3 regions of the Arthrobacter sp. Sr33 genome follow, and region 3 is predicted to be linked to each of the others. Evidence: riboswitches for the same ligand, from Rfam matches in the RefSeq annotation. Region 3 holds a riboswitch; each other region holds the start of a gene.
The links. A riboswitch is a leader RNA that binds a small molecule or an ion and turns the genes downstream of it on or off. The one in region 3 is predicted to bind cyclic di-AMP.

Region 1: it holds a riboswitch for cyclic di-AMP, as region 3 does, so the genes downstream of both, ACX80T_RS13030 (C40 family peptidase) here and ACX80T_RS03190 (LysM peptidoglycan-binding domain-containing protein) in region 3, are expected to answer to the same signal.
Region 2: it holds a riboswitch for cyclic di-AMP, as region 3 does, so the genes downstream of both, ACX80T_RS13660 (NlpC/P60 family protein) here and ACX80T_RS03190 (LysM peptidoglycan-binding domain-containing protein) in region 3, are expected to answer to the same signal.

The regions. Positions count from the first base shown of each region.
Region 1 covers NZ_JBTNDD010000009.1:139,103-144,382, reverse strand. Annotated here, with positions in the region: gene ACX80T_RS13035 (M56 family metallopeptidase) at 1-898, shown strand, start outside; gene ACX80T_RS13030 (C40 family peptidase) at 1,241-2,122, opposite strand; cyclic di-AMP (ydaO/yuaA leader) riboswitch at 2,126-2,342, opposite strand; gene ACX80T_RS13025 (metal-sensitive transcriptional regulator) at 2,645-3,052, shown strand; gene ACX80T_RS13020 (heavy-metal-associated domain-containing protein) at 3,286-3,609, opposite strand; gene ACX80T_RS13015 (SHOCT domain-containing protein) at 3,912-4,181, shown strand; gene ACX80T_RS13010 (multicopper oxidase family protein) at 4,192-5,280, shown strand, end outside.
Region 2 covers NZ_JBTNDD010000010.1:99,460-104,739, reverse strand. Annotated here, with positions in the region: gene ACX80T_RS13680 (MFS transporter) at 1-419, shown strand, start outside; gene serC (phosphoserine transaminase) at 467-1,594, opposite strand; gene ACX80T_RS13670 (metal-dependent transcriptional regulator) at 1,843-2,550, shown strand; cyclic di-AMP (ydaO/yuaA leader) riboswitch at 2,689-2,862, shown strand; gene ACX80T_RS13665 (M23 family metallopeptidase) at 2,865-3,665, shown strand; cyclic di-AMP (ydaO/yuaA leader) riboswitch at 3,791-3,954, shown strand; gene ACX80T_RS13660 (NlpC/P60 family protein) at 3,960-4,793, shown strand; gene ACX80T_RS13655 (NlpC/P60 family protein) at 4,823-5,280, shown strand, end outside.
Region 3 covers NZ_JBTNDD010000002.1:55,434-60,713, forward strand. Annotated here, with positions in the region: gene ACX80T_RS03165 (response regulator transcription factor) at 1-53, shown strand, start outside; gene ACX80T_RS03170 (GntR family transcriptional regulator) at 82-822, shown strand; gene ACX80T_RS03175 (hypothetical protein) at 834-1,331, opposite strand; gene ACX80T_RS03180 (cytochrome c biogenesis CcdA family protein) at 1,328-2,206, opposite strand; gene ACX80T_RS03185 (DsbA family protein) at 2,206-2,946, opposite strand; gene ACX80T_RS03190 (LysM peptidoglycan-binding domain-containing protein) at 3,108-4,007, opposite strand; cyclic di-AMP (ydaO/yuaA leader) riboswitch at 4,010-4,188, opposite strand; gene ACX80T_RS03195 (VIT1/CCC1 transporter family protein) at 4,331-5,059, opposite strand.

The DNA of each region.
Region 1 (5,280 bases), on a different contig from region 3:
GCCCACCCGTTCACCGTTTACGGCGATGATTCTGTGGCAGGCGATCGCCCTCGCGGGCGGACTGTCAATGATTGGCGCGATGCTGGTCTGGGGTCTCGACCCGCTCGGCGACAACCTGGTGGAAGCCCTTGGCCGCTTCGGCGACATGGCGTTTGCCAACCAGCCGGTCGACACGCTCGGCCTGGTCCACGTCTTCGCCCTGAGCGCCGCTGGGCTGCTCAGCGCCCACCTGATCTTTACCCTGCTGCTGACTTACGCCAAGATTCGTGGGCAGCGTAAGCGACACCGGGACATGCTGAACCTGCTCAGCTCCCCGGCAGCAAACCGGCCGGCAACGCTGGTGATCAACCATCCCACCCCTGTGGCCTATTGCCTTCCGGGTGGTGCCAGATCAGTGACCGTGCTCTCCGACGGGCTCCTCGACCTGCTGACCCCCGCCGAACTCGACGCCGTACTGGTGCACGAGCGGGCGCACCTCCACCAGCGACATCACCTACTCCTGTGGGCGTTTGCGGCCTGGCGCGCGGCCCTCCCGTGGCTGCCCACGTCACAACTGGCGCAGCGGGCTGTCAACGAGTTGATCGAGATGCTCGCCGACGACGAGGCTCTGAAGCAGGTTCGGGAGCCAGTCCTGGCCCGGGCGATCGCTATCGTCGCCTCCGGGTCGCTGCCCGACCAGCAGGGCGGTTTCGCCCACGGTGACTCGTTTGCGGTGACGGCGCTTGCTCCCGGCGCGACCCCTGACCAGGATGCTGGTGCCACCCTTAACCGGATTCACCGGCTACTCACTCCGCAGCCGCCCTTGTCGCTGCCCCAGCGGGCGGCCGCCCTCGGCGCCTCGGGACTGCTACTGGGGGCGCCGACGCTACTGCTGATTGCCCCCTGGGTGCTGGGTTAGCGCTGCCTGGCGCTGGTTTTATGAGCAATGCTCCCACTGATCGGGCACGGTCACTGGGATTGGCTAGATACTCTCAGTGACCGTCGGTGATCGTTGGGACACTTAGTCGCGGCATCCGGCGCGGCTGGTACAGGAACTGTGGAAATAATCCGCGCCCCAAAGTGGGGGGGTAGCTCGGCGAGCTAATGAGTTGGCTCGTGGCAGGTGCCATGACGAGTAGTCATGGGAGCGGATCGTGTGGCACTATCTGCTTTCCGGAGATACGAAAGTGGCAGGTGCCCTCCGTCCAGGACACCCGCCACTTTCAGTTCAGTTCACAAAGAAACTCCGTGAGTCAGGGTATTAGCCGTTGACTCGTACGAAGTATGAACCGCCGAGGTCGGATAGTGGGTGCTCGATGGTGAGGTTTGATCCGTTCATGCCGCTGCTGATGACCTTGCCGTTGCCGACGTAGATGGCAATGTGGCCGGGGCGGACGACGAGATCGCCGGGCGCGGGGCTGGAGACCCGGGTTCCGTACTGGTCGAACTGCAGGGGTCCAAGGTCGCCGACGTTCAGGCCGATGGAGCGCAGAGCGCGTTCGACGAGGATGGTGCAGTCCTGGATGGAACCGAGCTGCCCATAGGCCGAGGCGACCAGTGCTGCGCCAACTCCGCTGGCCGGAGCTGCCTTGGCTGCGGGTGCGATCGGGGTGATGGCACCGGAGGCCAGTGTCATCATTGCTGGTGCCGCATCGGCAGCGGGTGCGGCTGGTGCTGCAACTACTGCCGGTGCGGCGGGTGCTGGTGCAGGTGTTGAGTAGAACGCCTGGCTTGCAGTTGCTGCTGGAACGGCGGCTGCGCTGACGGCTGCGCCGCCGGTGAGCTGGATCTGCTGACCTGGGTAGATGATTGAAGCGTAGGACAGGCCGTTTTGCGCCAACAGGGTGTCGAGGTTAATACCGTGCAATGCGGCGATCGCTCCCAGCGTGTCTCCGGATGCGACAGTGTGGACTCCTGTTGCGGGTGCTGAGACTGCCGGAGCGGTGGTGGCTGCGCCCTGGGTGTAGGTTCCTGCGTGGGCGGTCGCTCCGACGGAGAAGACGAGGCTGCCGGTCGCGACGGCGATGATGGCTGGCTTGCCCAGTGCTACGGCCTTGGTCCTGGCCGACTGGGTCAGACCCTCGAGGGCGATGGAGTGGGTGGTGGCGGCGCGGTGGCGTGCCGAAATGGACTGACGTGACATGATTGTTTGCCTCTCCCATGCCTGCGGGGTGAGCTGTCGGGTTCGGATGGGAGTCACCCGGCCGTCCTCTACCTATGGGCTACGCCTGCCATCGCGAACGATGCTGCAGGTCTAGCACTGGATAGTCAGATCGACTTAACCCCGAGGGTCACCGCGTGCGGTGGCCCGGTGGAAACGTGGTTCCCCCGTCCCTGCCATCTGGATTGTGCGAACGGGTCCCGGTGCAGCGGCAGGGCTCGGCATTCTGCGCGGGAATGTGATCTCGGCGGGGTGCCGGGATCACTCGAATGAGAATACCCCACCGTGGTATCGAAGTCACGTTAGGGTAACGGGATTTTCAAGGATCACCGCACCCGCGGGCCGCCGACCCTCCAGGGAACCTATTTCATCTATCGAGCGTTCACGGCGGGGTGGATCGTCGATGATACTTATAAAGGCCGCGCAGAGCGCATGGTCGAGGACGTACCAACGGCCTCATCTGGGTCCGACCAGAACAGGTCGGAGCATTGAAAGGATAGCGCCGTGAACGCCGGAGCCGGACCTCGGAACAGTACCGATGACACCCCTGGGGCAGCTGCCACGGAAGTCCCCGCGCCGGAGTCCACCGTCGCGGATCAGCCGGTTACCGCCGGTGCGGTGCACGGTTATTCCCCGGACAAGGCGGCCTATTTGCGGCGTCTGAAGCGCATTGAAGGACAGGTCCGTGGGATAGCACGGATGGTCGACGAAGATCAGTACTGCATCGACATTCTCACCCAGGTCGCGGCGGTCAACAGTGCCATGCACGCCGTGAGTTTGGGCCTGCTGCAAAACCACTTGCAACACTGCGTCGTCACCGCAGCCCAAGAAGCCAAAACCACTGGGTCCTCCGAAGCCGTCGACGCGAAGGTCAAGGAAGCAACACAGGCAATCAGCAGACTACTGCGCTGAGCCTTCCGTCGGCGCATATGCGCTCCCAGGCTTCATCAGGTTGGCGTGAGTGGCTTCAATTGGTTAGCCCGGCCGGATGAGCTTCGGGAACGGCCACGAAGACGGTTTCAATTCCCGCGTCGGTGACTTTATCTGCCGCATCGGGCAGAAGCACACCCGAGGGTGTTCATCCGTACCCAGAATCGGTGAGATCCACCTCGCGCCCGGGAAATCCGGCCGGACCAGGGAAAAAGTCAGGCGCTCAAAAGCTGGTACCCGGCCTGCTCGACCGCCGAGCGTACTGCTGCTGAGGGAACCGCCTCGTTACTGTAAACGGTGACCGTGGAGGTCCCGCCGGACACGAGATCAATCTGGGCGTCGGTGACGTCATCAATCCCGCCGACTGCAGAGCTAACCCGGGACGCGCACGACCCACAGGTCAGGCCAGCGACACCGAAACTGGCGCTGATGCTGCCAGCCTGGGGAACCGTTTTGGCTTTGCTGTCCTGGGGGGCGCAGCAGGCACATCCGGAAGATGATGTGTCGGTCAGGGTCAGTTCGGAAGAAGTGCCGCACATGAGGGTCTCCAAAAAGTGAGGAATGGTTGTTCGAGAATCAGCGGGTGTAGCCATCCGGGTCATTCACGTTGGCTACAGCTGCTTGAGGGACCTTCTGGGAGTAAGCGGCCCCCTTAGGGCCGGACTTCCCACTTGGGTACTCATAAGGTATACCCCCTAGGGGTATATGTCAAGGGTTGATCCGGGTACCCGGATCCCGCAGCGACTGAAGTCACCCTGGGACCGATTGGGACCTAAGACTCTACTTTTGGGCCGACGCTAGGCGGAGACTGGAAATCATCTCGAGGTGAAAGGTATCCGGCATGATGTGGGGTTATGGGCAGGGATCAGCGTGGATGTGGCTTTGGGGCGTCCTCCTGATCATCGGGATTGTGCTGTTGGTACTGCTCGCAGTCAGGGTCCTTGGCAACGGAGGCCGTGTCGGATACGCGTCACGGGATGCCTCAGGGGTGGGCGGCCCGCCCCACGGCCGGAGCACCGCCCACCAGATCCTGGACGAGCGCTTCGCGAAGGGAGAACTCACCGCCGAAGAGTACCGCGAACAGCTCGAAGTTCTCGGTGAGGGCCCGTAGCAAACCCCCCATCAGCCGCCGCCAAGCGCTGCTACTGGGGGGACTCGGCATCGCGGGGACGGCGACTGGAGGTGCAGGCCTGATCTGGACTCTAACAACGCGGGAGCCACCCGTCACGGGAAGCGAACTAATCCAACCTCCAGTGTTACGAAGCAACAACGGTCAGCTACAGGTACGGCTGGAAGCCGCACCGGGACAAATATTGCTGGCCGGCCGACAGGCCGCAGCCCTCGGTTACAACGGGGGTATCCCCGGCCCGACACTCCGCGTACAAGCTGGCGATGTCCTCAAGATCAGACTCGTCAACAACCTGGACCAGCCCACCAACCTGCACGTTCACGGGCTTCACGTCTCTCCCGAAGACAATGGGGACAATGTCTTCATCTCAGTCGACCCCGGCAACACCTTCAACTACGAATACAAACTCCCAGAGGATCATCCACCTGGCGTGTACTGGTACCACCCACACCACCACGGCATGGTCGCCGATCAGATCTTCGCCGGGCTCTTTGGAGCAATCATCGTTGAGGATGTGGAACCCATCGAGGTGAGTACGGAACGGGTACTGGTCATTTCGGACACCACCCTGGACAGACTGGGAAACATCGTCGCAGTCCCGGCGATGGAACGGATGATGGGCCGGGAAGGTGAACTGGTCCTGGTCAACGGGCAAAGCAACCCGCAATTAAGTGCCCGCCCCAGGCAACGGGAACGGTGGCGCATCATCAACACGTGCGTGTCCCGTTACCTCCGCCTACAGGTCGACGAGGGGCAACTGCAGCTTCTCGGCATGGACTCCGGGCGCCTGCCAACACCCGAGAGCGTGGATCGACTTCTCCTGCTGCCCGGAAACCGGGCCGATCTTCTCATCTCCATCCCGGCCGGTGATTCCGTGCTCCGAGCGTTCTACCAGCGCCGGGGAAGGGCACCGGGAATGACGGGACGCGAATCCGGAGCACGCAACAACCCGGCCGGCCGCCCCGACGGCTTCGCGCTGGCCACCCTCCACGTGTCCGGCGAACCGGTCGCATCCCTGACAGCCCCGACCACGCAGAAGGGACTGGGAGACCTGAGGTTAGCCCCTATCGCGGCACGCCGG
Region 2 (5,280 bases), on a different contig from region 3:
TTTACGGGGCGGCAGCAGCTTTCGGGGTCGCCTGTGCCGCAGCAGCGCTGGCGCCCACGGTCTGGCTGTTCGGTCTCACCCTGATCCCGGTGGGCCTGTTCGCGCTGACACTCATGACCAGTGCCAATGCGTACGTCCAGACCACCACCGAGCAGGTGATGCGCGGCAGGGTCATGGCGCTGTATTTCGCCATTTTCCTCGGCGGCACACCGCTCGGCGCACCAATCGTCGGCCTGGTCTCCAACACTTTTGGTCCACGGTGGAGCCTCGCCGTCGCCGCAGCGGCCGGCATCATTGCGGCGCTGGCGGGAATGATCTGGGCCTGGCGGGCCCACCATCTACGGCTTCGCTACGATCCGGCCCCGCGGCGTCGGCTGCGGATTGAAACTGACTTCGGCAAACCTCTCACCGATCCCTAAGATCCGGTCCAGCCACAGGCTTTTGGGATCTTAGGGGCGGCGGAGGGCTAGCGTCCGCCGATCACGAAGTCGATGCAGGCCAGCAGGGCTGAAATATCGTCCGGTTCAATCGAGACGAACGTCGCGATGCGCAGCTGGTTCCGGCCCAGCTTCCGGTACGGCTCGACGTCGACAATGCCGTTGGCGCGCAACACCTTCGCGAGTGACGCAGCGTCAACGGAGTCGTCGAAGTCGATGGTCGTAATGACATTGGAGCGGTCCTCGGCGCGGGTGACGAAGGGGGTGGCGACGTCGGACGCTTCCGCCCACTGGTAGACCCGCCCCGCGGACTCCGCGGTGCGGGCCGCAGCGAACTCGAGACCGCCGCTCTGGTTCAACCATTCGACCTGGGCGTTGAGAGTCACCAGGGTGGCCAGGGACGGGGTGTTGTAGGTCTGGTTCAGTAAAGAGTTGTCGATGGCCGTCTGGAGGTTCAGGAAATCAGGGATCCAGCGGTCGGTCGCCGCGATCCGGGCTGCGCGCTCCAGCGCGGCCGGCGAGAACAGGCCAAGCCACAGGCCGCCGTCGGACGCGAAGTTTTTCTGGGGAGCGAAATAGTAGACGTCGGACCCACTGACATCCACGTCCAGGCCGCCGGCGGCCGACGTCGCGTCGATGAGGACCAAGGCATCCGGTGCGGCGCCGTCGACCCGGTGCACCGGTGCTGCCACACCGGTGGAGGTCTCGTTCTGCGGCCAGGCGTAGACGTCCACGCCTGTTTCCGCTTCAGGGGTGGGGCGCGTCCCCGGGGCCGAGGTGATCACCGAGGATGCCTGGAGGAAGGGCGCCTTGTTGGTGGCGGAAGCGAACTTCGCCCCGAATTCCCCGAACGACAGGTGCTGGGCCTTGTCCTGCACCAGCCCGAAGGATGCCACATCCCAGAACGCTGTTGACCCACCAACGCCCAGCACCACCTCGTAGCCGGCCGGCGCGTTGAACAGCTGGCTCAGGCCTTCCCGGACCGAACCGACAAGGTTGCGCACCGGCGCCTGACGGTGGGACGTGCCAAGCAGGGTCCGTCCGGCCTGCGCGAGGGCCTCCATCTGCTCGTCGCGCACCTTCGACGGGCCTGCTCCGAAACGCCCGTCGGCGGGAAGGAGGCCAGCGGGGATCAATTGGTCCGGGGAAATGCTCATGGTCTCTCCAAGGGGGTAAGCGTGCGACACAAGACGGGATACATTCTGCCGCACTACCCGCCCCTGGTGGCATTTGTGAACATGTCCCGACCGGGCACCCGGTTGCCGCTGATTGCCGCGGCCTCTGGTAAATGGGTTAACCTTGGTGAGCGTAGAACTTGTGTTCGGCGCTGGCGATATGTGCCGCGCTCCCACCGCGAAAGCTGCCCGCTGTTCCATCCCGCACCAGTGCCTAGGAGCTGAACCGCATGACGGACCTCATCGATACCACTGAGATGTATCTGCGGACCATCCTGGAACTGGAGGAGGAAAACATTGTTGCCCTCCGCGCCCGGATCGCTGAACGGCTCCGCCATTCCGGTCCCACCGTCTCCCAGACCATCGGCCGGATGGAGCGCGACGGGCTGGTGATTGTCTCGGGCGATCGCCACCTCGAATTCACTGACCTTGGCCGCCGTCGCGCCATCGGGGTGATGCGCAAGCACCGCCTCGCCGAACGTCTCCTCTCCGACGTGATTGGCCTGGATTGGGCTTATGTCCACGAAGAGGCCTGCCGCTGGGAGCACGTGATGAGCGAGCGGGTTGAACAGCGGTTGTACGAGCTGCTGGGGAAGCCCACCGAGTCTCCATACGGCAACCCTATTCCGGGGCTTGAGGCCCTGGGCGGCCCGCCAACCCAAGGCTTCACCGACGGTGTCCGCAGCCTCCTGTCGGTGATCGGCGCCAATCCTCAGGGGTCAGTGATTACCCTTATCCGGTTGGCCGAGCCCATTCAGGTGGACCCGGAACTGCTCTCCCAACTCGATGAGGGTGGGTTGCGGCCCGGAACGGTCATCGGCGTGCAGGCGGCCGGCGACTATGTGTCGGTCAGGGTCGAGGGTATCGAGGGCGCGCTGGAGCTCCCGCCGGAGGTCGCCGCACACGTGTTCGTGTCGGTCGCCGGGCCGGCTCTCTAACCCTCCACGGCACAATATTGCCGCAAGTTATCCACAGGAAAAGATAACGAACGTATCTCTTTTGCTTCTGGTCGTGGATGATGGAAAGCTGACGTTGATACATCAGCGTTATCCAAACCGCACGCCTAACCCTGTCAGCGGATTTGGATGCTGAGACCCGTGACAGGGGCGGAGGACCCATCAGACGGCGGCTGATAAGCCGCCTTGGGGTGAAGTCCGGACGCGGTGCTGCTTCGGCGGACCGGTCAGGGCCGAGTTTCTTCCCGAACTCGAATCCGACAGCTAACTTCGCAGGCATATACGAAAGGGACCCTTTGTCGAAGCACCATGCTTCGGGACGCCGCCGTGCCGGCGCCCCAGTACCTGCCGTGCGTCCTCGGGACGCGCAACGACTCGAACGACGACGACGAGCAACCCGGGTCAGGGGCGACTTTTCGCTCACCGGGATGAGCCAAAAATTCGCCATCGCCGCCGCCGCGTCCGGGCTGGTGCTGACCGTTACGCTACCCACCACCGCGGGGACGGCCCCGCAGGACGACAATGCGGCCGCCGTAGCCGTTGCGCCCACCGTGCAGGCGACTGTTGCGCCCCGGGAAATCAGCGTTCCCGACGCGGCGCTGGTCGACTTCAGCCGCACCGCATTGCAGAGCACCTTTGACGCAGACGCCAAGCTCAGCGAGATCATGACCGCTGCAGACTCAGCGGCTGTACCTGCAGCGGCCCGCGGCTCCCTGTCAGCTCCCATGGACAAGCTGATTGTCACGTCCCCGTTCGGTTACCGGGTCAGCCCGATTACCGGTTTGGGTGGGGAACTCCACTCAGGTCAGGACTTCAGCAGCTCGTGCGGCACTGAAGTGTTCGCGGCAGCGTCCGGCACTGTCACCTTTGCCAGCTGGCACCCCTATGGCGGTGGAAACCGCGTGGTCATCGATCACGGCAACGGGCTCGAATCCACGTACAACCATCTCTCGTCCAGCAGTGTCCAGGAGGGGCAGTCAGTGGACCGCGGTGAGGTTGTCGCCCAGAGCGGTAGTACCGGTGCATCCACCGGCTGCCACCTGCATTTTGAAGTGATGGTTGACGGTCAGGCCGTGGACCCCATGGGCTGGCTGTAACCAAGGACACACCGTTTCGTGACCGGAATGTGACATTGCGGTCAATCTCATGTACCGTCAATCTCGTGCCAAATTCTAATAGGTTTGGCACCCTCGAGCAGATCGCCTAGCTCTGCCACTGCCTGAGGTTCCGTTCGCACAATTCGCATGGCAGAGGCGGGGGAACCAATTAGTGGATTTCGCAAGAAATCCTTGGGGTTAAGTCGTCTGATTCCACTGGGAATCAGAGGGCCGGGTGACTCCCATCCGAATCCGACAGCTCACCTCGCAGGCAATTGGGAGAGGCAATCGAACGTGTCAACTAGCTCTTCTCTGGGCCGCCACAGGGCCGCCCGTACGCACACCAGCCCCCTGACAGCCATCTCAAGCGCCGTCTCCTCGAACGCTGGTTCCGTCGGCCGCCAGGCAGCAGTCATCGTCGCAGCGTCAGGGCTCGTCCTGACCGCCGGACTGCCAGCCCACGGGTTCGGTGAGTCCGAGCGTGTCGTTCAGCTCTCCACCCCCCTGATCTCGATTGCTGCTACGGCTGACGCCGTAAGCGCTCCCGCCACCGCCGAGATCACCTTCGAGCGTGCAGCCGTGTCGGCGACGCCCGCCGCCGTAGCTGCTCCAGTCGTCGAGGTGCAGGCCGACGTCATCGAGCCAATAACAGCCGCCGCTGAGCCGGTAGCCGAAATGGTGGCAGAGCCCGCCGTGCAGGAAGCAGCGCCAGTCGAGGCAGCGCCAGTTGAGGCGCCCGCAGCAGAAGCAGTAGTCGCACCAGCTGCGCCAGCCCAGACGCCCGCAGCCGAAAAGCCAGCCCCCAAGGCTGCCCCTTCCGGTAACATCGCCGCTGGTCTGGTCGGATCCGCCTACTCCCAGATCGGTGTCGGGCAGGACTGCACCGCCATGGTTGAGAAGGCACTTCGCTCCGTCGGCAAGTCCGTTGGCGACATTGCGCCTGGCGATTTCTTCGCCTTCGGATCAGTTGTTGGCTCTCCAGCGGCGGGCGACCTGGTAATCACCGCCGGCCACGTAGCCATCTACGTCGGAAACGGCCAAGTCATCAGCGGTGGCCTGAACGGCATGAACACCGACCTCCATTCCCTTTCCGACCTCCCCGGCGCTAGCTTCGTCCGCGTTAGCTAAGACCACACCGAACCCTGGAGAACGCAAAAATGACAACTCGCACAGCTATTGCACGTCACCGTGCCGATAAGCGCCACAACACCAACTTCTCGGCTCTGGCCAAAGCAGTAACCGAGAACGCTGGCGGCATGGGCCGTCAGGCAGCTGTAATCGCCGCAGCATCAGGCCTTGTCCTGACCGGTGGGGTATCGGCCAACGCTGCTGAGCTCTCCCTCGAATCAGCCGAACGGACCACCCTGACCTCCGCGCTGGAGATCCAGGCCGCTCCAGCCGCCGTCGAAGCTCCCGCAGACGCCGACATTGCGTTCAACCGCACCCCGGTCAAAGCCGTAGCAGCCCCAGCAGTCGTCGAAGCCCCAGCAGTCACTGTTCAGGCTGAGACCGTTGTGGAGATCGAAGAGGCTCCGGCCGTGGCCCCGGCCGCTGAGCCCGAAACCGTAGAGCCGGTTACCGTAACACCTGCAGTGAACGTCGAGCCGGAAGCGCC
Region 3 (5,280 bases):
GCCTTGGTTCAGCTAGTAAATGGGATGAATGGGGATGCGGGTGTGCGGTTTGAATGAAGGGTTTCGGGAGGGATTACCGGCATGACGACAACTGATGGAACTAGAGCGGCAGGTCCGTTGTGGAAACGGGTGAGCGCCGATTTGTTGAGCGAGCTCCAACGTGGCACTTTCGATGCTCGGTTCCCGGGCGAGCTTGAGTTGGCGCAACGATACGGGGTCAGCCGTGGAACGATCAGGGCAGCGTTGAGGCCCTTGCGGGATGCGGGGCACGTTAACGCGCATCCCGGGCGAATGTCGCGGGTCCAGGCGGGAGGAAATACAGCCTTCGGCCCGTTATACAGCCTGCTGGCGTCCGTGCGAGACTCTGGGATGGAACACCGAAGCGTTGTGCTTCAACAAGAAATCACACAGAGTCCTGCCACGGCGGCCCTGCTCTCCTTGAAGCAGGACGCCGAATTCTTCCATCTCACTCGGGTGCGCTTTGCCGACGAGGAGCCAATTGCGCTGGACGAAGTGTGGATGCCTGCAGATATTGCGGGAGGTTTAGTGGATTCAGATTTCACCAGAAACTCCTTGTATGGGGAGCTCGAGAAGCATTGCGGAATGGTCCTCAACGGCGGAACTGAGCAACTCTCGGCTGTCCTGGCCGCTCCGGAGCACTCGAGACTTCTGCAATGTGCCGCCGGTTCGCCACTTCTACTGATCGAGCGAACTGGGTGTCATCGGGCGCAGTACGTCGAGTTCCGACGGACCTATGTTGTGGGTGACCGAGTGGAGATTGCGACCAACTTCGGGTGTAAAGCGGATCCGCCGACGTCCTGAACAAACGGCCGTTATACCGACTTCGCTGGGACTGGGCAACGATCCTCGTACGTGGCGCGCCGGTAGAAGGCCCAGGAGAGTAGGCCGATAGCGAGAACCGCGAGGAGGGGTTGAATGGGCTCGAAGTACTGCATCGCTCCCGAGGTTCCCAGAGCGAGCAAGACGATCTTGTTGCACACCGGGCAGCCGACGGCAAAAAAGGTCACGATCGCCCCCGCGATGCCCGAACGGGTCCGCGGAGATTCCTCGATCCGATCCTGAGCGATATAGGTACCGAGGACCAGGCCGCTTAGCGCCGACGAGATGATCAGTGCTGGCACCGACCACCAGGTGGGGGGAACTTCACGGCTGAAAAATGGCGTGTCGATGAGATCGGTCGGAATGGCTACGAGCAGGAAGGTCGCCACCGCACCGAATAGCACGGCGATCCACCGGCGTAAGGGCCACTGAAGAAGAGCGTTGAGCAGAGTGGGTCGCTGAGTCGTGGGGTTCTCGGTGCGGGGAGTCATGGAGCTTCCTTTGACACTTGATCCGAAGACGCTCCTGGTGATGCGGGGTCATTCGGGGGTGCCGATGACCTGTGGCTGCGCCGGCGTAAGTAGAGGGCGCCGGTTGCGGTGAGGAGCATGAGAATTGACAGCATGACAGCTACGTCGGGGATTGAGTCCGCGAAGGTACGTACCGCGTTCTCGAGGGCGAACTGGTCAGTAACGGAAAGGATCCCACCCAGACTCGCTGTTCCGTCTGTGGCGATGAGGAAGATTCCGATGCCGATTGAAAGGGAGCCAGAGATCACCATAATCCAGGTGTTGGACCACCGTCCGATGGTTACAGGGCGGGGACGAAGCCACCGACGTCCGGAAACGCCGAGGCGGTCCCACAGTGCCGCGAGGAAGAACAGTGGGACTGCCATTCCCAGTGCATAGATGGCGAGCAGAATTCCGCCGTAGACGGCGTTGCTGCCAGCTGCGGCGACGGTAAGAATTGACCCAAGGATAGGTCCGGTACAGGCTCCTGCGACCCCGTACGCCAATCCGAGGACGAAGACGGAACCGCCGGAACCGCCAGTCGCGGACCGGGTACGGATGAATGCCGGTAGGCGGACACCGAGGATCTGAATGAGACCCAAAACGATCATAAGGGCGGCTGCGAGCCCGATGAGAATGTGTCGGTCAGTGGTGACGAGAGACCCCAGGGTGCCAGCGAAGACCCCCAGGGGTACGAGGGTGCACAACAATCCTGCGTAGAAGAGCAAGGTCCGGCCGACCAGTTGCCGTTTTGTGCTGAAGGCATACGCGAAGAATGCTGGCAGCAACAATGCTGAGCACGGACTGAGGAGGGTGAGGAGACCACCGAGGAACGCCCCGCTGTATCCGATTAGCATTACTGGGGACTGGTTTCTGCCAACACAGTCTCAATGGCTTGTTCAAATACTTCTACTGGTTGGGCGCCCGAGATGGGGATGTCGTTCACCAGAAACAAGGGTGTTCCGGTAGCTCCCAGGGCTGCGGCTTCCTCAGCGTCGGTTTGAACAGCCTGATTGAGCTCCTCTGAGTCCAGATCCGCTGTGAACGCCGTGATGTCGGCTACCCCAACTTCTTCTGCGATGCGGATCAGCTCCTCGCGCGGGAGGCTGATATGTCCGCGGTCGGGGGCCGCAGCGAAGACGGCTTTATTGAACTCCCAGAACCTATCCTGTTCCCCTGCTGCCCGGCCCGCAACTGCAGCATCAAGAGACTCAGCCCCGAAAACAGGTAAATCTCGCCACTCAATCCTTAGTTCTCCGCTAGCTACATACTGCTCGACCAACGCCGGCAATGTCTCGCGCGAGAAAACCCCGCAGAACGGGCATCTATAATCGGCGTATTCGACTAGAACAACGGGGGCGTCGACCTCACCCATTGCTAACGGGTCGTCGGCGATGCGCCGGGATAAATCGAACTTTTCTTCCTCCCGGCCGCCGGATTCCTCTGCGACGTCTGTTCCTGATCCATCTGAAGCGGGTGAGGAGGCTCGCTGGGAAGCGATCAAACCAATAATCAGGATGAGCGCGGCGACAAGCAGGGCAGCGATGAGGGTGGCCGATCGAACACCCGCGGTTCGTTGATCAGATTCTTGTGGCATTCATTACTCCTGGCATCGTGCGCCCCCTGGGAAGGCACAAGGGGAGGGAAAAGGGGGATTCACCCGGACACCAGATCCCTGTTTGTCGGATCTGGTGTCCGGGCGCGTCCGAGAAACACCGCTGTCAGCGAGGTCAGAGCCCCGCCAGCGAGGTTGGATAACTAGATGTTGACCCGGTAATAGACAGGACCGGAACCCACATTGACGGATTCCTCAACGGTCTGGTTACCGTTCCAGCCGCTGTGGATGGCTCGTCCGTCGCCGAGGTAGACGGCGTTGTGTGAAAAGCCCATCCCGCCGTCGGCGTAGTAGACGAAGTCGCCGGGCTGGGGATCTGATACCGGAGTAGCGAAGGCCATCAAGGACTCAGGGGACTCGTCTCCCACCCCCATCACCCCGGCGGCTCGCAATGCCCCTTCGCCCAGGACGGTGCAGTCCTGAATAGCGCCCAACTGCGTGTTGGCGAAGGCAAGAATACGGCTGTTGGCAGTACCGCTCTGGGGAGCGTCCGAGGAATCCCAGATATTTCCTGACTCGCTGCTCACCCGGTTACTCAGGGGACTGATCGATGCACTTTGTGTACTCACGCTAAAGTCGGAAACCGCTGATGACGAGGCTGCGGAGCCAGAGGCAACCGGTGCAGCAGTCACGGCATTCGACTCCTCGGACAGCACGATGGTGTTTCCCGGGTAGATGATTGACGCGACGGTGAGCTGGTTTAGGCTCAGCAGCTTGTGCAACGCCACACCTGTCTGAACGCTGATAGCGCCCAGCGAATCACCTGACTTCACGGTGTACGCAGTGCCTTGATTGGTGGGGCTCCCCTCCACTTCGACTGGTGAAGCAGCCGATGAGAACGATGAAACGGTGTGATCCTGCGCCGGGTGGGCGATCGCCGAAGCGTGGGCGGGGCTTGCTCCCGCCGCAAGCATTCCGGAAGCAACCACAAGCGCGGCGATCTTGGGTCCCCCCTGAGGCAGGACGGCTTGCCTGCTGAGGAGAAGAATCGAACGGCTTTTCGTATCGGCGCGATGTCGGGCGCGCACAGTATTTGATGACATGGATAATCTCTCCCTATACCTACGAGGTGAGCTGTCGGATTCGGATGGGAGACACCCGGCCGCACGAGGACAAACGCCCCGCCCGGCTTCACCCCAAGGGTTCCTAAAGAACCCACCTATGGTTTCCCCGCCCCAGCCTTCCTATCTAAAGGACCAAGGCCTTTGGCTGGGTTCGGTAAAAGGCCTCGATAAGCCCCACCTTCAGTGGGGCACTGTATTAAACCTACTCGGAAAAACGAAATGTACAAACATTTACACTGACGGCGCCTCCCTGGTTGGCAACCTCAATGAAGAGAGAGCGATTCCCAGGCATCAGTGGAGCGTCAGACCACTCCCGTGGTGCCCAGGAGTGACCCGATAAGGAAAGTGGCTGCCAATGCCAGCGCGCCGCCAAGAACGATCCTTACGGTCGGGCGCGTCGCCGGGTTGCCGCCAATCCGTGCGCTGCCGTAGCCGGTTACGGCGAGGGCAATCAGGACTGCGACGAAGGTCGCGAGGACACGAGTTTCCTCTGGAAACAGAAGAATCGTCAGCAGGGGCAGGATCGCGCCAAGGGTGAAGGCCAGCGCAGATGCGGCCGCAGCAGCTAGCGGGCTCGCCACGGCGTCCTCGCGCAATCCGAGTTCAGCTTCGAGATGGGCCCCCAGGGCATCGTGTTTGGTGAGTTCCACTGCCACCTGATGGGCTGTGTCCTGGCTAAGCCCCTTCGATTCGTAGATTCCGGCCAGCTCCGCAAGTTCCGCTTCAGGCTCGGTTTCAAGCTCAAGGCGTTCCTTGGCGATGAGGGCCTGCTGGCTGTCTTTCTGACTACTCACGGACACATACTCTCCGAGGGCCATGGATATCGCACCGCCGACAAGACCGGCAATGCCAGCGGCAAGAATCACGGGGGTTGCCGTTGTCGCTCCCGCAACTCCGACGACGAGGGCAGCGACCGAGACAATCCCATCATTGGCTCCAAGCACACCCGCTCGAAGCCAATTGAGCCTGCCATGGATGGTGTTGTCATGGGGTTCGTCACTATGCGTGCCTGGTACGGGATAACTAGTCATGCCCGTAATGTAGGCCCCCACGAGCCAGTACACCAGTAAGGATCGGCTCTCCTGTCGGGATTCCGATTCGGGTGACCTCGACGGAATTCGCTCTGCTCCACTGCGGCGCTGAAAGGGGCTTGCAATAGTCACCGAGCCGGCCGTTTTGATCCGGGCGTCGGCGAAGAGGCATGGGATTCTTTGACCGAGTAAGGTAAGCGAACCAAGTAGGCACCACATAC